2 linked regions of the Parabacteroides timonensis genome follow. The protein of the gene in region 2 interacts with the protein of the main gene of each other region in a pairwise test. Links are inferred from orthologs where the notes say so. Each region holds a gene or a part of one and is shown on either strand. Other genes may lie near its edges. The genes, in order: gyrB and gyrA.

Region 1 (9,012 bases), on a different replicon or contig from region 2:
TTGCTAAGTTCGCATTCCGTTACATCAACTCGATCAACCACGAAGCTGATGGTTCATTCAAGGTTCAGACTGCTTACTATGACTATAACTCTTACATCGCTAACGACAAACGTCCGAATGTATCTGACGAAGGTTATCTGAAGAACATCAACGGTGTAGTTGTTGTAGCTAAGGGTTACGAAGCTGGTGACAAGTTTGATTTGGCTGCTGAACACTCTAATCCTACTGCTAACGACGAAATCAACGCTTCTGAAGTATCAGTAATCGCAGGTAACGGTGTTGTAACAGTGAAGGGTGCCGAAGGCAAGAACGTAGTAATCACTAACGTACTTGGCCAGCAAGTTGCTAACACAGTTGTTTCTTCTAGCGAAGCTACAATCGCTGCTCCTGCAGGTATGGTAGTAGTAGCCGTTGAAGGCGAAGCCGCTGTGAAAGCAATCGTAAAATAAGTAACTATTTATAATCAATAAATTTAAATTGACCGCGTATCGTAGGGGCGGTTCGTGAACCGCCCCATGATAATTACCCCGCGAGGGAGAACAAGCGATCAGTATTAATACTAAAGTAATGAAATAAAGTTCTTGTTACCCAACCCCTGTGAAGGGCAAGGGTAACGCAAAAACAAAGCCCCGACGGAATTTCCGTTGGGGCTTTCTTTATTCAGAAGTTATGATTCACTCTTTAGCTCTATAGTGTTATTTTACTGACATGATGAAGATAAAAACTGCTGTCTTTTCTTTCAAAATACTTACGTTTTTTTCTCAATCTCTCGGCAGCTTTTTCCAAATAGCTGCCGACCTATTTTTTTATGACTCGGCACCCAACGACCAACGGGTAGGCACCCATTTCAAATGAGTGCCTACCCGTTGGAAAGGTATTCGGGAGTTATCCCTAATTTTGTGTGCAAAGAGTTACCCTTGTTCCTTTGTGCGGAAAGCCAAGGCGTACATACGCATCTGTTTCACCATGGCAACCAAGCCGTTGGAACGGGTGGGGGAGAGATGTTCTTTCAAGCCGATCTGTTCGATGAAATAGAGCTCGGCATCCAGAATCTCCTGCGGGGTATGGTTGGACATGATGTTGATCAGCAGTGAAACGATACCTTTCACGATCACTGCGTCACTTTCACCTTTGAATATAATCTTCCCGTCTTCATAGTCCGCCTGGAGCCATACACGGCTTTGGCAACCTTCGATCAGGTTACTTTCTGTTTTATACTTTTCTTCCAGCGGGGGAAGTGAGTTGCCTAAATCGATCAGCAACGCATACTTGTCCATCCAGTCGTCGAAGGCTGAGAACTCTTCAATAACATTGTCCTGAAGTTCGTTGATAGTCATCGTTCGTATTATTTCTTTTGTCGGTTATATATTACTTCCAGAACCGTTTGCCCTACGGCTTTGAGGGTTTCACGGTCGATATTCTCCATATTGTCTTTTTGCGTATGCCAGTACCAACCGAAACCGTGGTCACTTTCCGGGTCGTAGTTGATAATGTCGATGCAAGGAATATTGCGACCTTTGATTACATACTCATGGTCGTCGGTGATGGCACCGCCGGTTGCATTGATAAAGTATTTGCCGTATCCCAGGTTACGGGCTGTACTCCAAACCATTTCGACAATGTTGGCCGCTTTGCTCAGAGAAAGTTGTTCTTTGAAGAATGTTGCATTTTTGGCTCCAACCATGTCGAGCAGGATACCGAAGTCGGCACGATAGTTCGGAACATGAGGGTTCTTTGCCCAGAACTGGGTACCGAGACACCAGGTATCGGGTTTGTATTCGTCGACGAATTCGGGAGTACCGTAATCTTCGGCATCAAAGAAAATGATGTCGACGCCTATTCCCGGATCTTTCTGTCCGATCTGGCGGGCTATTTCAAGTAGTGCACCTACGCCACTGGCTCCGTCATCGGCCCCGTCGATTGGTTTGCGGTAATTGGCCGGATCGGGATCATGGTCTGAGTAAGGACGCGAGTCCCAATGGGCGAAAAGTAAGATGCGTTTATTATTATCCGGGTTAAAGGAACCGATAATGTTCTTGGCTTCCAGGCCGGTATTATCGTATGCGGTAAGAGTCGCTTCCTGTTCATATACTTTGGCGCCGAACCGTTTCAATTCGGATGCCAAGTAGTTGCCGCAAGCTTTATGTGCTTCGCTATTCGGGACGCGAGGGCCGAATTTAACCTGGTTCTCTACATAAGTGTAGGCACTGTCGGCGTTGAAAGAAGGCGTACTTGTTGCAGGCACAGCCTGGCTGACTGTTGTATCCTCCTGTTGTTGATTCTTGGCCTGGCTGCATGCCATCAGCGAACAAGCCAGCAGTGTTATATATAAAATATGCATCATCATCTGTTTAGATTATCTTTTATCCATTATAGGCTGCCTGTACACGCGACATAACTCGCATCAGGTTGCCACCCCATATTTTTGCAATATCGTTTTCACTGTATCCTTCTTTGAGAAGTCTAACGGTGATGTTTATCAGTTCGTTGCTGGCCCGGCAACCGATCAGTTCACCGTCGCCGTCGAAATCGGAACCGATACCCACATGGTTGATACCGATCAGGTCGACAATATGATTGATGTGGCGGACAGCATCGGTAAGAGAAGCCTTTTCTGCTTCTTCGTTGATGAAACCTTTGTATAGACAGATCTGTACGACTCCTTGTTTGGTGGCCAGTGCTTTCAACTGATCGTCGGTGAGGTTGCGCGGATGGTTACACAAGGCACGGGCCGAAGAGTGGGAGGCGATGATCGGTTGTTCGCTGAACTCTAATGCGTCGTAAAACGTACTTTCGGCTGCGTGTGATATATCTACCAGTATCCCCAACCGGTTCATTTCGGCTACGACCTCTTTCCCGAAAGGGCTCAGGCCACCCCATTCCGCTTCACCACGGGCAGAGTCGCATATATCGTTACTTCCGTTGTGACAGAGGGTGATATAGCTGACTCCCAGTTCTTTGAAGCGGGATATGTTATTGAGGTCTTTACCGATGGCATAGCCGTTTTCCAGTCCCAGCATGATTGCTTTCTTTCCGGCGTCTTTTGTTACCCATACCTCCTGGGGAGTGTGGGCTATATTCATTCTGCCCCGGTTTATCTCCATCTGGCGATGAATTTCCTGTAGGCGGTCGATTGCAAAATCAGTTGCCTTCCGTAACGATTCGTCGTCGCGTTTCCCTTGCGGAATATAGGCCACCATGATGGCAGCGTCTACCAGTCCTTCTTCCATGAACGGGAGGTTTACCTTTCCGCCTTCCTTCTTTCCAATATTGAATTGGCCGGGGAAGATCATCGGTGTATCCGTATGCGAGTCGAGTATTACATTCCGTTGGTGGATGCGTTTGGCTTCTTTGAACAAACGGGCGGATTCAACATGATGCCTGAATAGTTCCAGCATCAATTCATTGCCGTAGGAGGCCATTGCTTCCGGATGCCATTGTATGCTGAATATTTCTTTTTCCGGATGTTCCATCGCCTCATTGATGCCGTCGGGAGCTACAGCTGTTTCCTTGAATTCGGGTGCTACTTCTTTCACCGCCTGGTGATGAACAGAGTTAACCTGTATGTCCGGTTCTTTTTTCAGTATTTCAAAAAGACGGGAAGATGTATCGGTGATCCTGGCGGAATGTGAAGCCTGTTCGCGGGGCATTGCCTGGCTATGTTTGAGTACACCGCCTTCGTGCTGCGAATAGATATCCTGGTAAACCGAACCGCCGAAAGCGACGTTGATAAGTTGATGACCACGGCAAATGCCCATGATCGGTAACTGGCGGTTAGCCGCCAGCCTGAGTAGGATCAGGTCGAACTCGTCGCGGAATGTGTCCACATCCTGCAACTGCGGTATCGGTTCTTCCCCGATATAAAGCGGATTGAGATCTCCGCCACCACTCATCAGCAATCCGTCCAGACCGGATACGATGGCTGTAAGCGCTTCTAGATCTGTTATCACCGGGATCAATACCGGAGCACCTCCGGCCTGCAATACGGATTGTACGTATGTCTCGGCTATACAGGAAAGTCCGTCTTTCCGGTTTGAAGATATTCCTATGCGGGGAGGCTGAAGTTTTTCTTTCTTTGGTGTAAAGTTGTCAACTTCCCTGTATAGGGCTTCTAAACTCGGACGACGGACTTGATTATTCATAACAAAACTATTTTAATTGACAGTTGACAAGTGACAGTTGACAGTTCTTTTTCTCTGTTATCTGTCCACTGTCCACTGTTATCTGTCCACTGATTAAGCGTCAATGTTTGCGTAAGTTGCATTATCCTCGATAAACTCGCGGCGCGGACCAACTTCTTCACCCATTAACATGGCGAATATCTGATCTGCTTCAGCTGCGCTATCGATTGTGATCTGTTTCAGCGTACGGTTCTCAGGATTCATGGTCGTATCCCATAACTGGTGGTCGTTCATTTCTCCCAAACCTTTGTATCGCTGTGTATGGATCTGGTTCTCATTACCGGCTGCATATCTGTCGATAAACGACTGACGTTGCTGTTCTGTCCAGCAATATTCTTCTATTTTACCTTTCTTACAGAGGTAAAGAGGAGGAGTAGCCAGGTAAACATATCCGTTGTCGATCAATGCACGCATTCTGCGGAAGAAGAAAGTAAGGATCAAAGTGGCAATGTGGCTTCCGTCCACATCGGCATCGGTCATGATGATTACCTTATGATAACGGAGCTTGCTCAAATTCAATTCCTTCGGATCTTCCTCTGTACCTATAGTAACACCCATGGCACGGAAGATGTTCTGGATTTCTTCGCTTTCGAAGATTTTATGATCCATTGCTTTCTCCACATTCAGGATTTTACCACGAAGCGGCAGGATAGCCTGGAATATACGGTCACGGCCCTGTTTTGCCGTACCCCCTGCAGAGTCCCCTTCGACAAGGAATAACTCGCAGATAGAAGCATCTTTCGAAGAACAGTCGGCCAGCTTACCAGGGAGCCCTCCACCGGTCATCGGTGATTTACGCTGTACCAGTTCGCGTGCTTTACGTGCTGCCTGACGAGCCTGTGCTGCCAGAACCACTTTTTCTACGATGATCTTCGCTTCTTTCGGATGTTCTTCCAGGTAATAAGTAAGAGCTTCACCGATTGCCTGATCTACGGCACCGGTCACTTCGCTGTTTCCGAGTTTCGTCTTTGTCTGTCCTTCAAACTGCGGTTCCGCAACCTTGATAGAGATAACAGCAGTCAGACCTTCGCGGAAGTCATCTCCCTGAATCTCAACCTTGGCTTTTTCCAGCAATTTGGAGTCTTCGGCATATTTCTTCAAGGTACGTGTCAGACCACGGCGGAAACCAGCCAGGTGAGTACCTCCTTCAATTGTGTTGATATCATTTACATACGAGAATACACTTTCGTTGAAAGATGTGTTGTATGTCATTGCAACTTCAACAGGAATTCCTTGTTTTTCCGTTACGATATGGATCACGTCGGGTATCAGGGATTCTTTGGAACGGTCTACGTAACGAACGAATTCCTTCAAGCCTTCTTCCGAACGGAACAGGTCGGACTTATAGGTTCCGTCTTCCTTTATTACACGTTTGTCTGTCAGTGTCAGGTTGATACCTGCATTCAGGAAGGCCAGCTCACGTAAACGGGTTGCTAATATTTCATATTTGTATTCAGTAACGGTAAAGATACTGTCGTCCGGTTTGAACGAGATGGTGGTTCCTGTGGTTGTTGTATCTCCAACGACTTCTACATCATGTAAAGGTTTTCCACAAGAGAATTCCTGCATGTGTATTTTCCCTCCTCTGCGAACTTCTGCTTTCAAATAAGTGGAAAGAGCGTTCACACAAGATACACCCACACCGTGCAAACCTCCGGATACCTTATAAGTCCCTTTGTCGAACTTACCTCCGGCATGTAGCACTGTCAGAACAACTTCCAGAGCTGATTTGCCTTCTTTCTCATGAATATCTACCGGTATACCACGACCGTCGTCCGTTACTGTGATAGAGTTATCCTCGTTTATTACTACGTCGATCTGAGAACAAAATCCGGCTAGTGCTTCGTCAATAGAGTTGTCGACAACTTCATACACCAGGTGATGTAGACCTTTTTCGCTGATATCGCCAATATACATGGCCGGTCTTTTTCGTACCGCTTCTAACCCTTCAAGTACCTGAATACTGTCCGCAGAGTACTCTCCGGAAGTATTCTTAATTTCTTCACTCATGAGTTTCTATCCTTTAAAATCACTAATTATCTATATCTCTAAAAATGCTAACAAATGTAGTGAAAATAATTGACTTAGCAGGTAAAAGTAGTGTGAAAATAGCAAAAAAACAGGGTGTGAAAAGACATGACAAAGCGGTCGGGTTATAATTAACCCGACCGCTTCTAAAGTAGCCCATAGGGGAATCGAACCCCTCTTTCAAGAATGAAAATCTTGCGTCCTAACCGATAGACGAATGGGCCGCAATTATTCCTTATGCAAGCTTGTTAACGTGCTTTGTCAGTTTGGATTTCAAGTTGCCAGCCTTATTCTTGTGAATAACGTTTTTCTTAGCAAGCTTATCCAACATAGAGCACACCTTAGGTAACAGAGCCTGAGCTTCGTTCTTGTCTTCAGTTGCACGCAGTACACGCATTGCATTTCTAGCTGTTTTAGCATGATATCTATTCTGCAAACGTCTTGCGTTAGTCTGTCTGATCCTTTTGATTGATGACTTGTGATTTGCCATTTCTTAGCTATTCTTTATTGAATTTTTAATTTTGTTTATTGTAGCCCATAGGGGAATCGAACCCCTCTTTCAAGAATGAAAATCTTGCGTCCTAACCGATAGACGAATGGGCCATCATGTCAAAGTTCTCACTTTCAGCACTCTGGGGTTGTTGATTTCCCGATTGCGAGTGCAAAGATAGATGTTCTGTCTGAACTACCAAAACATTTCAGAGGAAAATTTAATAGAACACAACGTTTTAACTTCTATTTAGAACCTATATCCTGGAGGTGTATTTCCAGTGCTTTAACGGAAATATTTATTTCCCAGATACATACACATAGTGATGCAGCTAAAAGTAATAAGGCGATTCCGAATATCCAGGCGGCGATAATTTGCCATGAAATATAGATGAAAAACATGGAAATTACGCAAAACAGCAAACTAAGTATCCCTAGTATTTGCATGGAGCGGGTCAGATAAAGCCGTTTACGAAGGTTGGCTATCTGTGCAAAATCTTTCGGATCGTGCGATTGTTGATGCTTTTCCTTTAATGCTCGCACAACACTGGCATACGACAGGAAACGATTGGTATAAGCCAGCAATATGAGTGATATGGCTGAAAATAGAAGTGACGGGGTAGTTAGATCCAACATAATTAATAATGTATTTATACTATTATAACCTGCAAATATCGGAAATAGTTTGTTGTTTTGTATCTTTGTCTGCCATAAAGAGGTGAGATTATGTTATGTAAAACGCGCGGGATTGTCCTGCATGCTATTCCATACAACGATAAATATTCTATTATATATATGTATACGGAGGCTTTCGGACGAGCCTCTTATCTGGTGGCACGCAACCGGGGAAAGAAATCGACCGTCTCTAAAGCGCTGTTCATGCCGCTATCTGTTTTGGAGATGGAAGTGGAGCATCTGAATAAACGTGACCTGCACCGTATCCGCGAAACAAAGTTATGCTATCCTCTGACCGAACTGTTCTGTAATCCGGTGAAGAACGTATTGGCACTGTTCCTTTCCGAGGTATTGTTCCGGGTTGTGAAGGATACGGAACCGGACCCGCGACTTTTCAATTATCTGTATGAATCGATACATCTGTTGGAATATGCCGATAAGGGAGTAGCAAACTTTCATCTGGTATTCTTGCTTCGCTTGCTTCATTATCTGGGAATTTATCCGAATGCCGATTCTTTCTCTTCCGGCTGTTATTTCGATATGCAGAACGGTGTTTTTATCGACCGTATCCCTATGCACCGGCATTATTTGAACCGGGAGGAGAGTCAGGTCTTTGCTCGTCTATTGAAAATCAGTTTCGAAAATATGTCGCTTTATTCTTTTTCCCGGCAGGACAGGGTAGGAGTAATCAACCGTATCGTTGAATATTACCGCTTGCATTTACCGGAATTTCCGGAAATAAAGTCCCTTTCGGTGATGCAAAGTCTTTTCGATTGATCAGATTACCGCCTGAATACTTGCCAGTTTGAGGAAAAGGTTATACTTTTGCCGCACTTATGTAAAAGTTGGTCTTGTAGTTCAATGGATAGAATAGAAGTTTCCTAAACTTTAGATCCGGGTTCGATTCCCGGCGAGACTACAAATTAAATATTGAAGGACTGTACCTGAAGCTTTTGCTCCTGTACAGTCCTTCTCTCACTTAATCAATACTAAATCCATCCCGGATTGTCTTCCTTTTATTGATACAAATTCAAACGCATTCCTGTTAGTAACTCCCCTACTGTAAATGATCCGTAATAACCATTGCTTGAGAGGGTGACTGTATCGGACAGTTTGCTTCCAGATTTTACATAGAAACCATACATACTGTTCCTGTTGGTTGAAAAACTACTGATGATAGCCGTATTGGAGGAACTTATGCTACGGTTCTGAAGTGTATACGTCAATCCGTTATAAATAGCGCGTAATTCTCCTGAAGTGTACACGTTTCCTGACAGGTAATTGTTGACAGTAACAGTTGAATTACTGAATCCCGGAGCACTAATGATTAGTTGCTCGTGGCTATCGTTCTTACTTGACGAAAACTCGACTGTCTGTTCTCCGGATGGTGGTGTATTATAAGTATAGCTATATCCACCGTCTACCACGCTCCAACCGGCCTGTGATGTTGTCAGGTTCTTTGTCGCAACAAATACTGTTAACGGATATGTCGGAGGATAATCCGAATATTCGGGAATAGTGAACCTTAATGTAGCTGTGTTCCCCGTTCCGTAGACAATCATATTATTGTTGTTGACCGATACTCCTTCAAACTGATGTGAGATTAGTTTAATCTCAGCAGTTTTGAAATAATCGTTTT
Region 2 (9,227 bases):
CCTTTTTCTGGCTCTTTGTGCCGAACTGGGAACCTTCCTGACTGTTCCGATTGCCAGTGCTTTTGGATTATCTTTACAGGAAAGTGCCTCTGTCGCTATGGTGGGTGGTGCTGATGGCCCGATGGTTTTGTTTACATCACTGATTTTGGCAAAGCACCTGTTCGTTCCTATCACAGTCGTTGCTTATTTGTATCTGGGGTTAACTTATGGTGGGTATCCTTACCTGGTAAAGTTACTGATTCCACAACGGTTACGTGCTATAAAGATGACGAATACAAAACCTCCTAAGAATTACGATGCAAAGGTTAAACTGGCATTTTCTGTTATTTTGTGTGCCGTTTTATGTTTTCTGTTTCCTGTAGCCTCTCCCCTTTTCTTCTCATTATTCCTGGGAGTTGCAGTTCGCGAATCAGGTATGAAACATATTTATGACTTTGTGAGCGGACCGTTATTATATGGTTCTACTTTTATGTTGGGGTTATTGCTTGGTGTATTGTGTGATGCTCAACTACTTCTTGATCCCAAAATTTTAAAATTGTTGGTATTAGGCGTTACGGCATTGCTCCTTTCCGGTATCGGAGGTATTATGGGTGGCTATATCATGTATTTTATTAAACGTGGTAACTATAATCCGGTAATTGGTATTGCTGCCGTGAGTTGTGTTCCTACAACGGCTAAAGTAGCTCAGAAACTGGTAAGTAAAGAAAACCCGGACTCTTTCATCTTGGGAGATGCATTAGGTGCTAATATATCCGGTGTGATTACATCTGCAATTATTACAGGTATTTATATTACAATCATACCTTATTTATAATAAGGATATTGTTTCTTGTTTAAGTCCGTATTAAGCGATTATATACGGACTTTATTTATAGACAAAAATAGCCGCTCCAAATGGAGCGGCTATTTTTATATTTAATGGAAATGATTATTATTTGTTCATTTCAGCCTCGATAGCTTCCAGTTCCGGACCCATGTTCAGATTATAATAGATACCTCTTAAAGCGATCATATATTCTGATTCTGTCGGTTTCATCTGGTGAGCTTTTTCGAAATAAGGAAGAGCTTTCTTGAAAAGATCTTTAGCAACTGTCAATTCTTCCTGATATTTCTTGCTGTCGTTAATCATGTTTGCTTCACCTTGTTTGTTTACACCCTGGTTGTAATATACACGGCCAAGGCTTGACAGGGATTCTACTGCATCTGGGTTCAGTTCCAATGCTTTAGAGAAATATTTTTCAGCGTTTGCATAATCTTTCAAACCTGTTTCGTAAACCATACCCATTACGTGATACAGCTGAGAATTGTTAGCATCCTTAGCGATAGCAGTGTTCAGGTATTCGATAGCTTTTTCGTTTCTTCCTGAATAGATATAGTTGTTGATCAGGTTCATCAGGTAATATTCTTCGTTCGGGAACTTAGCCATACCTTCTTCCAGTACCTTTTCAAAGTTCACAGTGTCTTTAGCCTGCTGATATTCGTAAGCCAGATACTGGTAGATATCATTCTGTCTGAAGTCTGTGTCTTTAGCACGACTCAACGCTTTGATAGCTGTAGGAGAATCACCCAGCTGAGTAGCAGCTACGGCAGCATAGAACTGAACAGTCATGAATGTAGAGTCTTTTTCTGCTGTCTGAGTTCCTTCGAACATCGGTAATTCAGAGATTTCCAGGTACTGATTGAAGAAATCGTATGCTTTCTTATAATCTTTCTGGTCGAAATAGTAAGCACCACCGTTGAAATAATATACATGGTCAGCACTCAAGATGCTTTTGATGTCTTTTGTATATTTCGGTTTGATTTTACCTTTTTCGTTAGGAAGCTGATCCAGTTCGTAAGCCTTCTTGAAATAAGGAAGGATAGCGATCAAAGCATCGTACATAACCGGTTCGTTCGGCTGTTGTCCCAAGATTTGTTTTGTTCTTTCTGCACTGAACTGCTGATCTTCGATAAAACCGGCAACATACCAAGTCTGAGCGTCATCCTTTGTTTCAGGATTTTCGAGAGCCCCCTTGATTAATGATCTGGCTTCTGTGAAATCAGCCTTGTCTCCTTTTGCTATTCCTTGTGCCTCCTTAACGGCTTTCTTTTGAGCGAAAGAGGCAGATGCTGCAACACATAATGCAACTGTTAATAATAATCGTTTCATTGTGATAGTAATTTGAGATTAATATTTCTATTTGTTTAAATTATTCATTTGTTGTCTCTTCAGTATCGTTAGCGATATCTTCGGATCCTCCAAAATCGGTTATTTCTCCTTTGTTTTCATTCTGAGCGTCTTGTTCTACGTTTTCTTCATTCACCTGCTCTTCCGATTCGGATAAAACCTTACATACAGAGGCTATTTCATCGTTACGTTTACCTAAGTTGATCAAACGGACACCTTGTGTTGCACGACCGATCACATTCAGGTCAGTTACCTTCATACGAATAGCGATACCAGACTTGTTAATGATCATGATATCATTTTCTTCTGTAACATTTTTAATGGCAACAAGTTTACCTGTCTTTTCAGTAATGTTGAGTGTCTTAACACCTTTACCGCCACGGTTAGTCATACGGTAATCTTCTACAACTGAACGTTTTCCGTAACCCTGTTCAGAAACAACCAATACTGTATCGGTTTCTTTATCCTTGATACATACCATTCCTACAACTTCATCAGAAGGATCTTCGTCGAGTGTCATACCTCTTACTCCGGAAGCTGTACGTCCCATGACGCGAACTGCACTTTCGTGGAAACGAATAGCCCGTCCGTTACGGTTCGCAATCAATACTTCGTTGTTACCATTCGTCATACAGACTTCGATCAGACCGTCGTCTTCGCGCAGTGTGATAGCGTTCACACCATTCTGACGCGGACGTGAGTACGCTTCAAGCAATGTTTTCTTGATAACACCTTTCTTTGTACAGAACAATAGGTAATGTGAATTGATAAATTCTGTGTCAGTTGTCAGTTTTTTAACGCGGATGAAGGCATTTACTTTATCATCTGGTTCGATATTCAATAAGTTTTGGATGGCTCTACCCTTTGCATTCTTTGCTCCTTCCGGAATTTCGAATACCTTCAGCCAATAGCACTTACCTTTTGCCGTAAATATCAGTAACGTTGCGTGCATAGAAGCCGGATACATATACTCAACAAAGTCAGCATCACGGGTTTCAGATCCCTTGGCTCCTACTCCTCCACGGCCCTGAGCACGGAATTCACTCAACGGCGTACGTTTGATGTATCCCATGTGCGAGATCGTGATGATCATTTCGTCGTCGGCATAAAAATCTTCCGGATTCAGTTCTTCAGAAGCGTATACGATATCGGTTTTACGTTCGTCGCCATATTTATCTTTCACCTCCTGCAATTCTCCCTTGATCACTTCCATACGAGTGTCTTCATTTTCCAGGATCTCTTTTAAACGGGCAATCAATCTCTCGATTTCTTCGTATTCAGCACGCAGTTTATCTTGTTCTAGTCCTGTTAACTGGCGAAGTCTCATTTCAACGATTGCACGAGCCTGCACATCTGATAGAGAGAAACGTTCCATCAAACGTTCGATCGCTTCGTTCGGGCTCTTGGATGATTTGATAATAGCAATTACTTCATCGATATTATCAGAAGCAATGATCAATCCTTCCAGGATATGAGCTCTTTCTTCGGCTTTCTTCAGTTCGAATTTTGTACGACGTATCACGACTTCATGACGGTGATCAACGAATGCCTTAATCATGTCTTTCAGGTTCAACTGACGCGGACGACCGTTAACCAGAGCGATGTTATTTACGCTGAATGAAGATTGTAAAGCTGTCAGCTTATACAATTTATTCAGTACAACGCTTGAATTTGCATCACGTTTCACATCTACAACGATACGCATACCGTTACGGTCTGATTCGTCGTTTACATTAGAAATACCCTCGATACGTTTATCATTTACCAGGTCGGCGATATACTTGATCAGTTCTGCCTTATTAACAAGGTAAGGAATTTCCGAAATGATGATCTTTTCGTGATTGTTTTCTACTTCAATTTCTGCTTTACCGCGAAGAATGATACGTCCCCTACCGGTTTCGAAAGCATCTTTCACACCTGCATAGCCGTAGATCGTTGCACCTGTCGGGAAATCAGGAGCTTTTACATACTCCATCAAACCTTCTACATCGATTTCTCCACGGGCATCTATATAAGCCATAGACGCATCCAGCACTTCACTCATGTTGTGAGGTGGCATATTCGTTGCCATACCTACTGCGATACCGGAAGCACCGTTCACCAACAAGTTCGGAATACGAGTCGGAAGTACTGTCGGTTCTTTCAGCGTATCATCGAAGTTCAGCTGGAAGTCTACTGTGTCTTTGTCAATATCACGAAGCATTTCTTCGGCAAGCTTGCTCAAACGTGCTTCGGTGTAACGCATTGCCGCCGGACTGTCGCCGTCGACCGAACCAAAGTTACCTTGTCCGTCTACTAACGGATAACGTAAGGACCATGTTTGTGCCATACGAACCATCGCAAAATACACGGAAGAGTCTCCATGTGGATGGTACTTACCTAAAACTTCTCCAACAATTCTCGCAGATTTCTTATAAGGTTTATCGGATGTATTACCTAATTCATTCATCCCGAACAACACACGACGGTGAACCGGTTTAAAACCATCCCTAACATCCGGAAGGGCGCGCGAAACAATTACAGACATTGAATAATCAATGTATGCTGATTTCATTTCCTCCTCGATGTTAATCTTAATAATTCTGTCTTGATCAACCATTTAGTTTTATATTAATTACACTCAATATCTCACCTTTCAAAAAGTGCACTAAGGTAACGCTTTTCCCTTTATCACGAAAGTTTTTACCCTGAAATTTTATTATTCAGAAATATTGGGCTTTTCTTAAGGAATAATGGCACGAATTTTGTTAGATATATAGGGAGAGTTTATTAATTTTGCATTCACAGTACATTATTATAATAGAAGGATTCATATAAGTATGAAAAATAATTATTCAAAAAGATTGATGGACGTTATTGAATATAGCCGCGAGGAAGCTGCCAGGCTTCAGAACAGTTATATCGGACCGGAACATTTGATGCTTGGTATCATACGTGATGGTGAAGGAAGAGCCATGCAGTTATTGCGTGATCTGAATGTCAACGTACATGACATAAAGAAGAGAATTGAACAAGAGATCAAAAATACATTTGATACGGAAGAGTCCGAACTTCACGATATCGCCATCAGTAAAACAACAGAACGTGTATTACGTATGAGTATGCTGGAGTCGCGTTTGTTCAAAACAGACGAGACTGGTACGGAACATCTGCTTCTGGCCATTTTAAAAGAAGAATTCAATGTTGCTGCCAAAGCATTGAGCGAAGCCGGTATAAACTATCGTAATGTATACAATAATCTGGCAAACGGAACGGATATGAATCGAATGGAAGAACTGGAAGAAGTGGATGAAATCAGCGATGGTTACACCGACGACGAAGACGATGATGAAGAAGACTTTTCTTCCCGCAAGGAATCGCCCCGCTCCTCCTCAGGTACAGGTGCCGCACAGCCGAAATCACCGAACGATACTCCAGTGTTGGATAACTTTGGTACGGATATGACACGTGCCGCATCCGAGAATCGTTTAGACCCGATCGTAGGCCGTGAAAAAGAAATTGAACGTCTGGCGCAGATTCTGAGCCGTCGTAAAAAGAATAATCCGGTGTTGATCGGTGAACCGGGTGTTGGTAAATCAGCTATTGTAGAAGGGCTTGCGTTGCGCATTATCCAGCGTAAAGTATCCCGCGTATTGTTTGACAAGCGTGTGATCAGTTTGGATATGGCCTCTATCGTTGCCGGTACAAAATATCGTGGACAGTTTGAAGAACGTATAAAAGCGATATTGAACGAACTTTCCAAGAATCCGAATATCATCCTGTTCATTGATGAAATTCATACTATCGTAGGTGCAGGTTCGGCTTCCGGCTCTATGGATGCTGCCAATATGTTGAAACCAGCATTGGCCCGTGGCGAAATACAATGCATAGGTGCAACTACGCTTGACGAGTATCGCAAGAACATCGAGAAAGACGGTGCACTGGAACGTCGTTTCCAGAAAGTAATTGTTGATCCGACTACGGCAGAAGAGACATTGCAGATCCTGAAAAATATCAAACCTCGTTACGAAGAACACCATAATGTGATCTACACCGACGAGGCCCTGGATGCTTGTGTGAAGCTGACAGAACGATATATCAGCGACCGTAATTTCCCAGATAAAGCGATCGATGCACTGGATGAAGCCGGTTCTCGCGTACATATATCTAATATTACAGTTCCGAAAAGTATCGAAGAACTGGAAGCTAAGATAGAAGATACGAAGACCGAAAAACTGGCGGCTGTTAAGTCCCAGAATTTCGAATTGGCAGCAAGTTTCCGTGATAAGGAACGTCAGTATCTGCTGCAACTGGAAGCTGCTAAAGCTAAATGGGAACAGGAATTGCAGGAACATCGCGAAACAGTAGACGAAGACAAAGTAGCCGAAGTGGTAGCCATGATGTCAGGTGTCCCTGTTCAACGAATAGCAAAGGCTGAAAACCTGAAACTGCTGGAAATGGCAGAGAATTTGAAAAAGCAGGTAGTTGGCCAGGATGATGCCGTTCAGAAGATTGTGAAAGCTATCCAGCGTAACCGTGTAGGCTTGAAAGATCCGAATAAGCCGATCGGAACATTTATGTTCCTTGGTCCGACAGGTGTCGGTAAGACGCACCTGGCTAAGAAGTTGGCAGAATATCTGTTCGATTCGGCGGACGCATTAGTTCGTATTGATATGAGCGAATACCTTGAAAAGTTCGCAGTGTCACGTTTGATCGGGGCACCTCCGGGATATGTAGGTTATGAAGAAGGCGGTCAACTGACCGAAAAGGTTCGTCGTAAACCTTACTCTGTCGTATTGCTCGATGAGATCGAAAAAGCGCATCCGGATGTATTCAATTTGCTGTTGCAGGTATTAGACGAAGGTCGCCTGACTGACAGTCTTGGCAGACGGATCGACTTCAAAAATACGATTCTGATCATGACTTCTAATATCGGAACACGCCAGTTGAAAGACTTTGGCCGTGGTGTCGGTTTCAGTTCGCAGGCAGCTGGTGAAATGGATAAAGATTTCTCACGTAGTGTTATTCAGAAAGCATTGAATAAAGCTTTTGCTCCGGAATTCCTGAACCGTGTAGACGATATCATCATGTTCGATCAGCTTGATAAAGATGCTATCCATAAGATCATCGATATTGAGTTACAGGGACTTTACAAGCGGGTTTGTGGTTTGGGTTACGAATTGGTTCTTACCGACGAGGCAAAAGACTTCATTGCAACGAAAGGCTACGATGTACAGTTCGGTGCCCGTCCGCTGAAACGTGCTATTCAGAAATACCTGGAAGACGAAATGGCCGAATTGATTATCCGTGCTTCCGTTGGCGAAGGAGACAAAATCATTGTAGACTTCAATAAAGAGGAACAGAAAATAGTTACATCCGTGCAGAAGAAAGAACAGGCATAAGCCGTTTCTGTCGGTTATAAAGTCAAAATGTCAGATAGAACCTATCTGGCATTTTTTTTGTTTATACCGTAACGTCAAACGAATTATTAATACATAAATAAAATATAAACGATATGGCTAAACAAGGAAACATTGGTGTTACAAGCGAGAACATCTTCCCTATTATTAAGAAGTTTTTGTATAGTGATCACGAAATCTTTCTTCGTGAATTAGTATCGAATGCTGTAGATGCTACACAGAAATTAAAAACACTTTCATCTGTCGGTGAATTCAAAGGTGAGCTGGGCGACCTGACTGTTCATGTAAGTTTTGACGACAAGATCATCAAAATATCCGACCGTGGTATCGGTATGACAGCTGAAGAGATCGACAAATACATCAACCAGATTGCCTTTTCGGGTGCAGAAGAATTTGTAGAAAAATATAAGAATGATGCTGCAGCTATCATCGGACACTTCGGTCTTGGTTTCTATTCTTCTTTCATGGTTTCTAAGAAAGTTGAAATCGTAACCAAATCTTACAAAGAAGGTGCAGTTCCTATGAAATGGAGCTGTGACGGTACTCCCGAGTATACACTGGAAGAGACACAGAAAGATGATCGCGGTACAGACATCATCCTGTATATCGACGACGAAAATAAGGACTTCCTGAATAAAGAAAAGATCAGCGGCCTGTTGACCAAATATTGCCGCTTCCTCCCCGTTCCTATCGCATTCGGCAAGAAACAGGAATGGAAAGATGGTAAATATGTTGATACCAACGAAGATAACATTATCAACGATATCACTCCGGCATGGGTTCGCAAACCGGCTGATATGACGGATGAAGATTATAAAAAATTCTATCAGGATCTGTATCCTATGTCGGAAGAACCTTTATTCTGGATTCATCTGAATGTAGATTATCCGTTCAACCTGACTGGTATCCTGTATTTCCCACGTATCAAGAGCAATCTCGATTTACATCGTAATAAGATCCAGTTATACAGTAACCAGGTATTCGTTACCGATTCGGTAGAAGGCATTGTCCCTGAATTCCTGACATTGTTGCACGGCGTACTCGACTCTCCGGATATTCCTTTGAACGTATCCCGTTCTTATCTACAGAGTGACCAGAACGTGAAAAAGATCTCTAACCATATCACAAAGAAAGTGGCTGATCGTTTAGAAGAAATGTTCAAGAACAACCGTCCTCAGTTCGAAGAAAAATGGGATAGCCTGAAGCTATTCATCCAATATGGTATGCTTAGCGACGAAAAGTTCTATGATCGTGCTGCTAAATTCGCTCTTCTAAAAGACGTAGATGGTAAATATTATACATTTGAAGAATATAAGGCGTTGGTTGAAGCTAACCAGACAGATAAAGATGGTAATCTTATCTATCTGTACACCACAAATGCCAACGACCAATACAGCTATATCCATGCTGCCAAAGAAAAGGCATACAGCGTCTTGATCATGGACGGCCAACTGGATGTTCATGCTATCAGCCAGATGGAACAGAAGTTTGAAAAGACTCGCTTCGTTCGTGTGGACAGCGATACGGTCGACAATCTGATTCGTAAGGAAAATGCAAACCAGGTAACACTGAACGAAGATCAAAAGAATGCTTTACAGGAAATGTTCAAAAGCCAGCTACCGAAGATCGAAAAGACTGACTTTATCGTTACTTTCGAAGCA

What was found.
Region 1: the proteins of gyrA (region 2) and gyrB interact in binary tests that used the Escherichia coli proteins (3 or more experiments, as listed by UniProt). The link is inferred for Parabacteroides timonensis from one-to-one orthologs.

The regions. Positions count from the first base shown.
Region 1 is NZ_LT669940.1:525,767-534,778, forward strand. The notes cover bases 3,714-6,669. They hold gyrB (DNA topoisomerase (ATP-hydrolyzing) subunit B), read right to left. Parts: upstream 6,192-6,669; coding sequence 4,236-6,191; downstream 3,714-4,235. Other genes in these bases: BQ7394_RS02840 (gamma-glutamyl-gamma-aminobutyrate hydrolase family protein), read right to left, coding at 3,714-4,142; rpsT (30S ribosomal protein S20), read right to left, coding at 6,445-6,669. Outside these bases: BQ7394_RS25555 (DUF6383 domain-containing protein), read left to right, coding at 1-449; BQ7394_RS02830 (SufE family protein), read right to left, coding at 912-1,337; BQ7394_RS02835 (M20 family metallopeptidase), read right to left, coding at 1,346-2,302; more of BQ7394_RS02840, read right to left, coding at 2,364-3,713; more of rpsT, read right to left, coding at 6,670-6,699; BQ7394_RS02865 (DUF2721 domain-containing protein), read right to left, coding at 6,945-7,334; DNA repair protein RecO, read left to right, coding at 7,425-8,150; BQ7394_RS02880 (hypothetical protein), read right to left, coding at 8,390-9,012. UniProt on the Escherichia coli protein: DNA gyrase negatively supercoils closed circular double-stranded DNA in an ATP-dependent manner to maintain chromosomes in an underwound state.
Region 2 is NZ_LT669941.1:907,392-916,618, reverse strand. The notes cover bases 1,979-5,149. They hold gyrA (DNA gyrase subunit A), read right to left. Parts: upstream 4,767-5,149; coding sequence 2,190-4,766; downstream 1,979-2,189. Other genes in these bases: BQ7394_RS11295 (ATP-dependent Clp protease ATP-binding subunit), read left to right, coding at 4,987-5,149; BQ7394_RS11305 (tetratricopeptide repeat protein), read right to left, coding at 1,979-2,149. Also shown: BQ7394_RS11310 (sodium ion-translocating decarboxylase subunit beta), read left to right, coding at 1-814; more of BQ7394_RS11305, read right to left, coding at 932-1,978; more of BQ7394_RS11295, read left to right, coding at 5,150-7,548; molecular chaperone HtpG, read left to right, coding at 7,662-9,227. UniProt on the Escherichia coli protein: A type II topoisomerase that negatively supercoils closed circular double-stranded (ds) DNA in an ATP-dependent manner to maintain chromosomes in an underwound state.